4 regions of the Kluyvera fluvialis genome follow, and region 4 is predicted to be linked to each of the others. Evidence: predicted binding sites of a transcription regulator. Region 4 holds the regulator's gene; each other region holds the start of a gene.
What was found. Region 4 encodes CRP, which controls carbon source genes, mostly activating them, when cyclic AMP is high. Its sites were predicted from a motif close to ATGTGANNNNNNTCACAT; they were not measured.

Region 1 (3,161 bases), 700 kb from region 4:
AACTGGCTCCGTGGACAGTGCCTTCGTGGCAGTTTGGCGAGTTTCTGTGCCAAATTTTCGACATTTGGGTACGCCGCGATGTCGATAGCGTTTATGTGCAAATGTTTGACGTCGCGCTGGCGGCCTGGGCTGGGCAGCCTCCGGTGCTGTGTGTCCATTCTGAAACCTGTGGACATGCCTTTGCGCTAGAGTCGAACGGTGATTTGTATAACTGCGATCACTATGTTTATCCCGAGCACAAACTGGGCAATATCCACCAAACAAGTATTCAAACGCTCAACAATAGCGAACAGGCCATCGCATTTGGGCTGGCGAAAAAAGAGCGGCTGACGACGGATTGCCAGCGCTGTGACTTCCGCTTTGCCTGCCACGGCGGCTGCCCCAAACACCGCTTTTCCGTTTCGCCAGGTGGCCTGCCGGGGCATAACTATTTATGCGCGGGCTATAAGCATTTTTTCCAGCATATTGCGCCGTATATGAATGTTTGCCAGCAATTACTGGAGAATGGCTATCCGGCCTCGGCGATTATGTCATGGCTGGCGCAAGAGGCGCGAAAAGCGCCGGTGGATATCTCTCGTAACGATCCTTGCCCGTGCGGTAGCGGCAAAAAATATAAGAAATGCTGCGGCGCAGCATGAGGGGAAAACGCCGCCATGATAAAAGCGGCGTTGCGAAGTTAGGCTTTTTTCCCAGCGTATTGCGCGAACCACGCCAGCATCCTCTGCCAGCCATCTTGCGCCGACTCCTGGTGATAGCTCGCGCGGTAATCGGCATTAAACGCATGACCAGCGTCCGGGTATACTACGATTTCCGCTGTCGCATTGGCGGCTCGCAGCGCCTGGCGCATGGTTTCTACTGACTCAAGCGGAATACCGGTATCTTGCCCACCGTATAAACCCAGCACTGGCGCGCTGAGATCGACTGCGACATCGACCGGATGCTTCGGGTTATTTAACGTTTTGTCACCCAGCAGACGTCCATACCAGGCCACCGCCGCTTTTAACTGCGGGTTGTGTGCGGCGTACAGCCATGCAATTCGCCCGCCCCAGCAAAAACCGGTTATCGACAAACGGCTGGCATCACCGCCGTTGCGCGCGGCCCAATTTGCCACGTGATCGAGATCGGCCAGCACCTGGGCATCGGGCACTTTTGTGACCAGCCCGCTGAAAAGTGAAGGAATATCGGCATAATCATTTGGATCGCCCTCGCGGAAATACAGCTCCGGCGCGACCGCCAGATACCCCTCCAGCGCTAAACGACGGCAAATATCACGAATGTGCTCATGGACGCCAAAAATCTCCTGCACTACGATGATTACCGGTAGAGGCGCATCGCGATGTTTTGGCTGTGCGTAAAAGGCTGGGAGCATCTCACCTTGAGAAGGAATCGACGTTTCTCCCGCCGCGATGGTCTCGTCGGGCGTATGAACGGCGGTCGTGGCATGAGGCGAAGCAGCAGGTGCAAATCCGGGTTGTTTGTTGATTGTCATGGCATTCTCCGTACCCTTTTAATGAACTCATAGCCGAATCACAGTGCCTGAATGCGGCGTATTTTTGTGCAGCAGGTAATAACAATAACTTGTTAATGTGATGTAACTCACTAATTGCGCGAAATTTAATGTAACATTTTTAATTCTTAGTGATGGTAATCACGAAAAAGAGTTGTGGTCTTCTATAAAGTACATTTTTGCTTCTTCTGACAAAACTGAACCACAGAGGAGTTCTTTATGTCCAAGTCTGATGTTTTTCATCTCGGCCTCACTAAAAACGATTTACAAGGGGCTACGCTGGCAATCGTCCCCGGTGACCCGGAGCGTGTGGAAAAGATCGCCGCGCTGATGGAAAAGCCGGTAAAACTGGCATCTCATCGTGAATTCACCTCCTGGCGTGCAGAGCTTGATGGCAAGCCAGTGATTGTTTGTTCTACCGGTATCGGCGGCCCATCGACGTCTATCGCGGTTGAAGAACTGGCTCAGCTCGGCATCCGCACCTTCCTGCGTGTTGGCACGACCGGCGCTATTCAGCCGAACATTAATGTGGGTGATGTGCTGGTCACGACGGCATCCGTCCGTCTTGATGGCGCGAGCCTGCACTTTGCACCAATGGAATACCCAGCGGTAGCAGACTTCGCGTGTACTACCGCACTGGTTGAAGCGGCGAAATCCGTTGGCGCGACCACTCACGTGGGCGTAACTGCGTCTTCAGACACCTTCTATCCAGGCCAGGAACGCTACGACACCTTCTCTGGTCGCGTGGTTAACCGCTTTAAAGGCTCCATGGAAGAGTGGCAGTCGATGGGCGTGATGAACTACGAAATGGAATCAGCAACGCTGCTGACCATGTGCTCCAGCCAGGGCCTGCGCGCCGGGATGGTTGCCGGTGTTATCGTGAACCGTACCCAGCAGGAAATTCCTAACGCTGAGACGATGAAGAAAACGGAAAGCCACGCGGTGAAAATCGTGGTGGAAGCAGCGCGCCGCCTGCTGTAATTCTGCTTTTCATCAAAAAAGGCCGACTTGTTCGGCCTTTTTCTTTTTGCGTAGATGCTCGCAGGAAACTGCTTTAAAACTGGACGTTTATACAGCACAATTCTATTTTGTGCTGATAGTAGGTTTAAGCAGGAGGCATTGTGGATATTGCCGTGGTGATTTATGCGTTGGTGGCGCTGGCAGGCGTGGCGATTGGCTGGCTGGCGGCGAGCTATCGCGTGGCGCAGCAGCGGGCCGAACAACTGGCGGAAGAGCGTGATATCTATGGCGAACTGAGCGCCGCAAAGCAGCAAATCGCCCAGAACGCGCACTGGCGTGAAGAGTGTGAGCTGCTTAATAACGAGCTGCGTAACCTGCGGGAGATTAACTCCTCGCTGGAAGTTGACTTGCGTGAAGTCACAACGCTTCTGGAGACGACACGGCAGCACGGCGATGAAAAATACCGTCTGATGCTCAATAGCGAGCAGCGCCTGAGCGAACAGTTCGAAAACCTCGCCAACCGTATTTTTGAGCAGAGCAACCGGCGCGTTGATGAGCAAAACCGGCAGAGCCTGCATGGCCTGCTGACGCCGCTGCGCGAGCAGCTAGACGGTTTTCGCCGCCAAGTTCAGGAGAGTTTTGGTCAGGAAGCGCGCGAACGCCACACGCTGGCGCATGAGATTCGTAATCTTCA
Region 2 (3,161 bases), 480 kb from region 4:
ACATGAACAAAATAGAATAACCACGGCGCGACAAATAAGAAGGTATATTCGATAGGTTCGGTTACGCCAAATAACATCATGGTCGCAACTACAGGTAACAACAGACCGGCAACGACTTTTTTGTGCTGAGAGCGGGAGCACTGGTATATCGCCAGTGCGGCGCCAGGCAGGGCGCCAAAGTGCGTCACTACGCGGCCGGACTGAAAGCCCCGAACCAGTAGCTCGGTCGTTTCGTTACAGCCCAACTGCGCCATATAGATATTGGTTGTGCCGCTAACCAGGTTACCGCATACCTCCAGAGAACCGCCCAGTTCCGTCAGACGTATTGGCGTGGTAATTAAGTGATGCAGGCCGACCGGCAGCAGTGATTTATCAGCAACGGCCCAGATAAAAGTGCCGAACATCCCGGAGTCGCCGATCATTTTGCTGAACTGCGCAAGCACCCAACCAATGGGCGGCCAGACGATATAGAGAACACAGCCCATCAGCGAACCGGCGACCAGCGTAACAATTGGCACGGTGCGCGTACCGGCAAAAAAGGAGAGCACCAGCGGCAGTTTGACGTTGTATAAGCGGTTGTGCAGCCAGGCGGTGACAAGCCCTACCGCCATTCCGCCAAACACGCTCATTCGGTAAGTGAACATACCCAGTTCGGTGGTGAAAATGGACGCCTGCTGTACCACCGCGACGGGATCGAGATGTTGTTGAGCGATAAACCAGTCTGCGGTCGTCGTTTGTGCGCTAATCCCTTTTAACGTCAGCAATGTACTGAGGATGTAGTGCATCGACATAAAACACACGGCGCCGGAAAACGCCGCCCAGGCTTTCTCTTTTTTCGCTAAACCAAATGCGACGCCAATCGAGAAAAAGAGGGGAAGGTTGCGAAATACGACATCGCCGGTCGCTTTCATTACGCTAAATGCAATAAACCAGAGAGAGTCTGGTTTAAATAACATTCCTAAATTTAATGCGTCCAGCGTCTCTTTATTGGTGAAAGCCTGCCAAAACCCATAAACATTGAGCCAATCGTAATGATTGATATGGGGACTAGCATGGCTTGTCCAATCATTTGCATCTGTTGCTTCATTAATCATCCTTGTGAATATTTTGAACGGGCAAGACGTGAATGAATTCCAGTTATATGAATGCATTTATAACGTCAAAATATTTTCTTACTGAATGGTTTTAAGGCGTTTTTAATTGATGCGATTAATGTCTTTTATTTATGAGTGAAAAAATAATTGCAGGCTGTTTTATAGTGGCAGATGAGTCTATCACGCTATAAAGGGGATTTTGTGACCGGCATGGCGATAAGATAAATCGATGCTAATAATATTAGCAATGTTTAGATAAATGAGAACTTCACTGGGTTACGTTGAATGTCAGGGTTGAAGCCGAGAGTGGTACGCCCGCGCGGAATGGAATTTTTGTCGGCGATTATTCCTGTGAAAATGTGACGCGCGTCAGATAACTGGCGTGTTTGTCTGGACAATCATTCCTTTTATTCCTTGTTTCGCTTATTCTAGCTGAAGCGTTTCAGTCGATTAAGTGTTCGACATTTAACCAATCAGTCACTGTTTGTGGCAGGTGAGGTTTCCCTCAGCGTTTGGCTGGATTACTCTGTCAGCCACTTTGCACCGGGATAACCTTGCAGGAGACCTATGACCGTACGCGTAGCGATTAATGGCTTCGGTCGCATTGGACGTAACGTGGTTCGTGCTTTATATGAATCCGGACGCCGTGCGGAAATCACCGTAGTGGCAATCAATGAGCTGGCAGATGCAGCGGGTATCGCGCATTTGTTGAAGTACGATACCAGCCATGGCCGCTTTGCCTGGGATGTTCGCCAGGAGCGTGAACAACTCTACGTTGGCGACGACGTTATCCGTCTTCTGCATGAGCGCTCTATCGAGGCGCTCCCCTGGCGTGAACTGTCGGTTGATGTGGTTCTCGACTGCACCGGTGTATACGGTAGCCGTCTTGATGGTGAAGCGCATATCGCCGCAGGCGCGAAGAAAGTGCTCTTTTCACATCCTGGCAGCAATGATCTCGACACCACCGTGGTGTATGGGGTTAACCAACACGAGTTGCGTGCGGAACACCGTATTGTGTCCAACACCTCCTGCACCACGAATTGCATCATTCCCGTCATCAAATTGTTGGATGATGCCTACGGCATTGAATCGGGAACGGTCACGACTATCCACTCCGCGATGCATGACCAGCAGGTGATTGACGCCTATCACCCGGATTTACGCCGTACACGCGCGGCTAGCCAGTCGATCATTCCGGTAGATACTAAACTTGCTGCGGGCATTGCTCGAATTTTCCCGCAGTTTAGTGACCGTTTTGAGGCAATCGCGGTGCGCGTGCCGACCATCAACGTGACGGCAATTGACCTTAGCGTGACGGTGAAAAAGCCAGTAAAAGCAAATGAAGTCAACCAGTTGCTGCAAAAAGCAGCACAGGGTGCATTTCATGGTATAGTTGACTATACGGAATTACCGTTGGTCTCAACTGATTTTAATCACGACCCGCACAGTGCCATTGTTGATGGTACGCAGACGCGAGTCAGTGGCGCACATCTGATCAAAACACTGGTCTGGTGTGATAACGAATGGGGCTTTGCTAACCGGATGCTCGACACCACGTTAGCAATGGCAGCTATTGGTTTCAGGCTCGACGCTTGAGCGTCGGCAAAACTTTAAGTATCAACGAGAGGATTCACCATGTCTGTAATTAAGATGACCGATCTGGATCTTGCTGGTAAACGTGTTTTTATCCGTGCGGATCTGAACGTACCAGTTAAAGAAGGGAAAGTGACCAGCGATGCGCGTATCCGTGCTTCTCTGCCGACCATTGAGCTGGCTCTGAAACAGGGCGCGAAAGTCATGGTAACTTCTCACCTGGGTCGTCCGACCGAAGGCGAGTACAACGAAGAATTCTCTCTGCTGCCGGTTGTTAATTACCTGAAAGACAAACTGTCTAACCCGGTTCGTCTGGTAAAAGATTACCTGGACGGCGTAGAAGTGGCTGACGGTGAACTGGTTGTTCTGGAAAACGTTCGCTTTAACAAAGGCGAGAAGAAAGACGACGAAGCGCTGTCCAAAAAATACGCTGCACTGTGCGACGTGTTCGTGATGGATGCATTCGGTACTGCT
Region 3 (3,161 bases), 1.1 Mb from region 4:
CACCCGCAGCACAGGCGGTGACTAGCCCAAATCCGCCGCCCCGACGGTGCAGTTCATTAAGCGTTTGGGTGATCATCCGCGCGCCGGTCGCCGCAAAGGGGTGACCGTAAGCAATTGACCCACCCAGCACGTTGAATTTACTCTCATCGACTTCGCCAGTTGCATGACTGCGCCCCAGAACTTCACGGGCAAATTTCTCGCTTGCCAGGCATTGAATATTCGCCAGCGTTTGGGCGGCAAAAGCTTCATGCATGTCGATAAGCGTGAGGTCAGCAAAGGTTATCCCCGCTCGATCCAGCGCCAGCGGCGTTGACCAAGCCGGCCCCAGCAGCATGTCTTGCCAGACATCAATGGCGGTAAAGGCATAGCTGCGCAGATAGCCCAGCGGTATCAGCCCCAGTTCTTTCGCTCGCGATTCAGTCATCAGGATAACTGCCGCCGCGCCGTCGGTCAGCGGTGTGCTGTTTGCTGCCGTCACCGTGCCGTGCTGGCGGTCAAACGCCGGTCGCAGTTTGGCGTAATCCGCAAGCGTGGAGTTCGCACGAATATTATTGTCCTGCTCCAGCGGGTTTCGATACGGCGGCGCGTAGGCCGTCATCACTTCATCACTCAGTTTTCCAGAAGCCCAGGCCTGTGCCGCCAACTGATGAGAACGGTTCGCCAGCGCGTCCTGTTGCTCACGCGTAATACCGTAGGTTTTCGCCATCTGTTCAGCGGTGTCGCCCATGCGTAGCCCCGTGGAATACTCCGCTACAGCAGGTGGCACAGGCATTAAGTCGCGCAGACGCAGACGAGAAAAGAGTTTGAGTTTCTGCCCTAAGGTGCGGGCTTTGTTGGCATCCACCAGCGTACGAGCCAGTTTTTTGCTGACGCCAATCGGCAATACTGAGGAAGAGTCTGCGCCACCGGCAATACCGGCGCGGATGGTTCCTGCCATCAGGCTTTCAGCCACATTGGCAACGGCCTGGAAACTGGTCGCACAGGCACGGCTGACGCTATACGCGTCGGTGTGAACGTTCATCCCTGTGCCGAGCACAATTTCGCGGGCAATATTGGGCGCAGCAGGCATTTGAACAACCTGACCAAAGACCAGTTGTTCAATAACCTCCGGGGCTATTTCGCTACGCGCCAGCATTTCGCCCACCACCATCTTCCCCAGATCCACAGCGGGAACGCCGTGAAAAGCGGTCGCCTGACGGGCAAACGGGGTACGTAACCCACTGACAATAGCAATGCGATCGCCCTGGCGGGTAATTAGCGGTATCGCCTGACTCATAACTTTCCCCTGTTAACAGATAACAACTAAGTGGTCTGACCTGATAACGGTTTTAACTAATTTTTTACACTTAGCCAATCACAGAGCGAGAAATTTGAGAGCTAAAACACATTGAGAACAAAAGAAAACGCCCCTGTTGCGTTAACAACAGGGGCGTTGAGAGATGCGCTGGGCGAGGTGCGATTAACGCAGACCCAGTTGGAAGATCAGCGTTTCTGCTTCGCAGCAGAATACGAAGTCGATATCCAGCTGTACGCCACCTTCTACTTCTTTGAAGTCAGCGGTGATTTTGCACGGATCAGACTCTACGCTACGCGCTTTTTCACTCAGCGCTGCCAGCGTGGCTTCTGCATCAGCACGGTTAGCGAATACGCGACTGTAAGATGCGGTGCAGTCGGTGTTGTCCATGATGGTACCAACATCCATGCAGCAGCAAACTGGGGTTTCATCAGCACTACATTTACTCATTGCAGATTTCCTCTGTTTTGTGCACTCAAGGTGCCAGATAAACTATGTGCCTATTTTACGCCCGCCCGCACTCTGTCTCCAGTTGTTAATGTGTAGAAAAGCGATAAGTGACCGAAATCACAATTAAAAATGATCTAAAACAATTTTGGCCTATCGAGCCCTATGACCAACCCCGCATTTTTGCCAACCAGATCTCGTTTCAAACAACATCTTTGAAAATATTAATAAACAACATTGCAACATCTAAGCTGGTCAGACCTATACTCTCGTCACTGGTCTGCTTTCTAAGTTGTAGCCCAGCCCCTACACTTCGCGCTTCTGTTACTACGTGTAACATTGTTTGTATAAAAATAACTCAATGAGGTTATGGTCATGAGCCAAAAAACCCGTTATACGAAGTCTGCTCTTGCTATTGCAGTGGCACTTGTTTCATCCCAAGCCTGGTCAGCAGGTTTTCAACTTAATGAATTTTCGTCCTCTGGTCTGGGCCGTGCCTATTCTGGCGAAGGCGCTATCGCTGACGATGCGGGTAATGCCAGCCGTAACCCTGCGCTGATTATGATGTTTGATCGCCCAACGTTTTCTGCAGGTGCGGTCTTTATCGATCCTGATGTTAATATTTCAGGTAAATCACCGCTTTCCGGTAAAAGTACGGATGCCGACAATATTGCTCCAACGGCATGGGTACCGAACGTTCACTTTGTCATGCCTATCAATGATCAATTCGGTTGGGGCGCTTCTGTCACCTCTAACTATGGCCTGGCAACAGAGTTCAACAACAGTTATGCAGCCGGTATGTACGGCGGTAAAACCGACCTGCAAACGGTCAACCTGAACCTGAGCGGTGCATACCGTCTGAACAATCACTTTAGCTTTGGCCTGGGCTTTGATGCCGTTTACGCTAAAGCGAAAATTGAGCGTTATGCCGGTGAAGCCAGCGCGCTCGTACCACCAGGCGCAGGCTCTTTGGTTGGGGTGACTGGCCCAGACTCACAAATTGCGCACCTGAAAGGCGACGAGTGGGGCTACGGCTGGAACGCCGGTATTTTGTATGAGCTGGATAAAGATAACCGTTGGGGCCTGACTTATCGCTCTGAAGTGAAGATTGACTTCGACGGCGATTATAAGAGTTCCATCACCAGCATGGGCAACCGACTGCTCGCAGGTAGCGGCATCCCTGGCTTGCCGTACGGTACCAACGGCCAGACTATCGGCGGTTCTCTGTCTCTGCACTTACCAGAAATGTGGGAAATCTCCGGTTACAACCGTATCGCGCCACAGTGGGCCATCCACTACAGCATGGCGTATACCAGTTGGAGTCAGTTCCAGGAGCTGAAAGCGACGGGTAAAAACGGCCAGGAGCTGTTCTATAAAGACGAAAGCTTTAAAGACGCTTACCGTATCGCGCTGGGTACTA
Region 4 (3,161 bases):
GCACCCGCAGGCGCGCGGCGACGGTCTGGGCATTCCAGCGGATCACCGCCTCAGCGTGGCTACGTTCGACCAGTTTTTGCACCTCCTCTGGCTGATGCAGACTCACCGAAATGTGCTCCTGTAGATCAAGGCCAATCTGGAAGGCGCGCAGCAGGCGTTTGTAATCGTTATTCTGGTTTGCCGCCAGCATGTGTAGCTGCTGATAACACTGAGAAATAAGGTCAACCACCTTTTGCTGGCGGCTTAAAAGCGGCGGCAGCGCGGTGTTGGGGTCGGTGTGCTGCGTCAGGAGGCTATATTTTGCTTCGCAATAGTCGGCGAGCTGGCGGTAGAGCAGGCTTAGTGACTCGCGCAGCGGCTGCTCGCGCCAAATCCAAAACCACCACCAGTTGAATAATCCATACCACAGCGTGCCGAGTGCGTAGATAAGCAGCGGCTGCCAAATGGGCATATTACCAGCCAGGCTGAGGGTAAAAATAGCGGCAATCAGCGAAGCCGGCAGCAGCCGCCCGTGCAGGGAGCTTATCTCCGCCGTTACGCCCAAAATCAGCGCCAGCCCGCTGAGAATCAACGGTAGCGGAACCTCGCGCGCCAGCAACAACTGAACGGCAAGACTGCATCCGGCGAACAGACAGCCGCCAATAATCAGGCGTTTGAAAAAACGTTTATGCGGGGTATCAAGACCGGCAATATTGCAGCAGGCGGGAACCAGCGAAAACAGCAGACCTTGTTGAAGATGGCCGAAGATAAGGCCAATGGCGACCGGCAAACATAACACCAGCGTTTGCCGCAGTGCATAGTTGACTTCCGGGTGGTAAATCAGCCTGCGCCACATAAGAGACAAAAACGGCGTACCGTTGGAACAATACGCCGTTTTAAAGGATTAGCGAGTACCGTAAACGACAATCGTTTTGCCGTGTGCGGAGATCAGGTTTTGATCTTCCAGCATTTTCAGAATACGGCCCACTGTTTCACGGGAGCAGCCCACGATCTGACCAATTTCCTGACGGGTGATTTTGATCTGCATACCGTCCGGGTGAGTCATGGCGTCCGGCTGTTTTGCCAGGTTCAGCAGCGTCTGTGCGATACGACCTGTCACGTCCAGGAATGCCAGGTTGCCGACTTTTTCAGACGTGACTTGCAGACGACGTGCCATTTGCGAAGAGAGACGCATCAGGATGTCTGGGTTAACCTGAATCAGCTGACGGAATTTTTTATAAGAGATTTCAGCAACTTCACAAGCGGTTTTTGCCCGTACCCACGCGCTGCGTTCCTGGCCTTCTTCAAACAGGCCTAACTCGCCGATAAAATCGCCCTGGTTAAGGTAAGAGAGGATCATCTCTTTCCCTTCTTCGTCCTTGATGAGTACAGCCACTGAGCCTTTGACGATGTAATACAGCGTTTCTGCTTTTTCACCCTGGTGAATCAGCGTGCTCTTCGAGGGGTACTTATGAATATGGCAATGAGACAAGAACCATTCGAGAGTCGGGTCTGTTTGCGGTTTGCCAAGCACCATGCGCGGTTATCCTCTGTTATAAGCTCTTTCCGGCGGCAAAAACATTGCAGCCACCGGTTGCAATAGTATCCTTCCCGTTACCTGGGAAGTCGGCTGTCGAATATTGCCGCAGCCTGTAATGTGATGTCCTCTGCATACATGCAGTACGTTTATGTATTACCGTAGCATCCTGACTGTTTTAGCATAGCTTGAGCCGTGTGTCTCCTGGTGTCTCGCTTCAGCATGACGGCGATCGCCTTCCGTTGCGAGATTTGTTATGTGCGCGTAATCTGGGAAGAAAATTGCAACCTGGGAGTTAAATATTATGCAAGCGCGTGTGAAATGGGTTGAGGGGATGACCTTCCTCGGTGAGTCGGCTTCTGGCCACCAAATTTTGATGGACGGCAACTCTGGCGATAAAGCGCCAAGCCCGATGGAAATCGTGCTAATGGCGGCCGGTGGTTGTAGCGCAATTGACGTGGTGTCTATTCTGCAAAAAGGCCGCTATGACGTTTCTGACTGCGAAGTAAAGCTCACTTCCGTACGCCGCGAAGAAGCACCGCGCCTGTTCACGCACATCAACCTGCACTTCATTGTGAGCGGTAAAGAGTTGAAAGATGCGGCTGTTGCACGCGCGGTTGACCTGTCGGCGGAGAAATACTGCTCAGTGGCGTTGATGCTGGGTAAAGCTGTCAACATCACGCACTCATACGAAGTGATTGAAGGCTGATATCCGTGATTGCCCGGCGGCGTCCTGCCTATCGGGCAATCGTGATGATTCAGGCGTTGTTCTTCTCTTCCACTAACCGCTGTACCAGCGGCATCATAATCAACTCCATCGCCAGCCCCATCTTGCCGCCGGGAACGACCAGCGTATTCATATGCGAGATAAACGAGCCTTGCAGCATCGCCAGCAGCCACGGGTAGTCAATCCCTTCCAGGTTGCGGAAGTGAATGACCACAAAACTCTCATCCAGTGATGGAATGCTTTTCGCAGCAAACGGGTTAGAGGTATCGACCGTTGGCACTCGCTGGAAGTTGATATGGGTGCGCGAGAACTGCGGAGTAATGTAGTTGATGTAGTCTTCCATTGAGCGCACTACGGAGTCCATCACCGCCTCACGCGAATGCCCACGCTCGCTGGTGTCGCGAATCATCTTCTGAATCCACTCCAGGTTGACGATAGGCACTACGCCAACCAGCAAATCAACATGACGTGCGACGTCATGCTGTGGCGTCACTACGCCGCCGTGCAGCCCTTCATAGAACAGGACATCGGTGGGTTCCGGCAATGGCTGCCAGGGGGTGAACGTCCCCGGTACTTGATCCCACGGTACGGCTTCATCGTAGGTATGCAGATATTTACGCGACTGCCCTTTACCGCTCAGGCCGTACTCTCGAAAGGTTTGTTCAAGCAGGCCGAAGTCATTGGCGTCCGGGCCGAAATAGCTGATATGACGGCCCAGATCACGAGCCTTACGAATGGCCATATCCATTTCTGGGCGGGTGTAACGATGGAAACTGTCGCCTTCAACTTCCGCTGAACGCAGGTTGAGCTGGGCAAATATTTTACGAAAGGCCAGGCTGGTGGTGGTGGTTCCCGCTCCGCTGGAGCCGGTAACAGCAATAACTGGATGTTTGGCAGACATGCGAATAACTCCCTGAA

Region 1: udp (uridine phosphorylase) is a predicted target of CRP. The motif match lies at 1,585-1,602, and genes of this name have one in related genera.
Region 2: epd (erythrose-4-phosphate dehydrogenase) is a predicted target of CRP. The motif match lies at 1,452-1,469, and genes of this name have one in related genera.
Region 3: AC6I4B_RS07495 (YfcZ/YiiS family protein) is a predicted target of CRP. The motif match lies at 1,850-1,867, and genes of this name have one in related genera.

What each region holds. Positions count from the first base shown of each region.
Region 1 is NZ_AP046142.1:4,683,062-4,686,222, reverse strand. Features, by position in the region: gene AC6I4B_RS22115 (anaerobic sulfatase maturase) at 1-638, shown strand, start outside; gene AC6I4B_RS22110 (dienelactone hydrolase family protein) at 677-1,489, opposite strand; gene udp (uridine phosphorylase) at 1,727-2,488, shown strand; gene rmuC (DNA recombination protein RmuC) at 2,629-3,161, shown strand, end outside.
Region 2 is NZ_AP046142.1:892,603-895,763, forward strand. Features, by position in the region: gene AC6I4B_RS04320 (PTS transporter subunit EIIC) at 1-956, opposite strand, end outside; gene epd (erythrose-4-phosphate dehydrogenase) at 1,662-2,690, shown strand; gene pgk (phosphoglycerate kinase) at 2,730-3,161, shown strand, end outside.
Region 3 is NZ_AP046142.1:1,553,820-1,556,980, reverse strand. Features, by position in the region: gene fadI (acetyl-CoA C-acyltransferase FadI) at 1-1,276, opposite strand, end outside; gene AC6I4B_RS07495 (YfcZ/YiiS family protein) at 1,460-1,744, opposite strand; gene fadL (long-chain fatty acid transporter FadL) at 2,117-3,161, shown strand, end outside.
Region 4 is NZ_AP046142.1:414,067-417,227, forward strand. Features, by position in the region: gene AC6I4B_RS01910 (YccS/YhfK family putative transporter) at 1-835, opposite strand, end outside; gene crp (cAMP-activated global transcriptional regulator CRP) at 884-1,516, opposite strand; gene AC6I4B_RS01920 (OsmC family protein) at 1,821-2,225, shown strand; gene AC6I4B_RS01925 (phosphoribulokinase) at 2,275-3,144, opposite strand.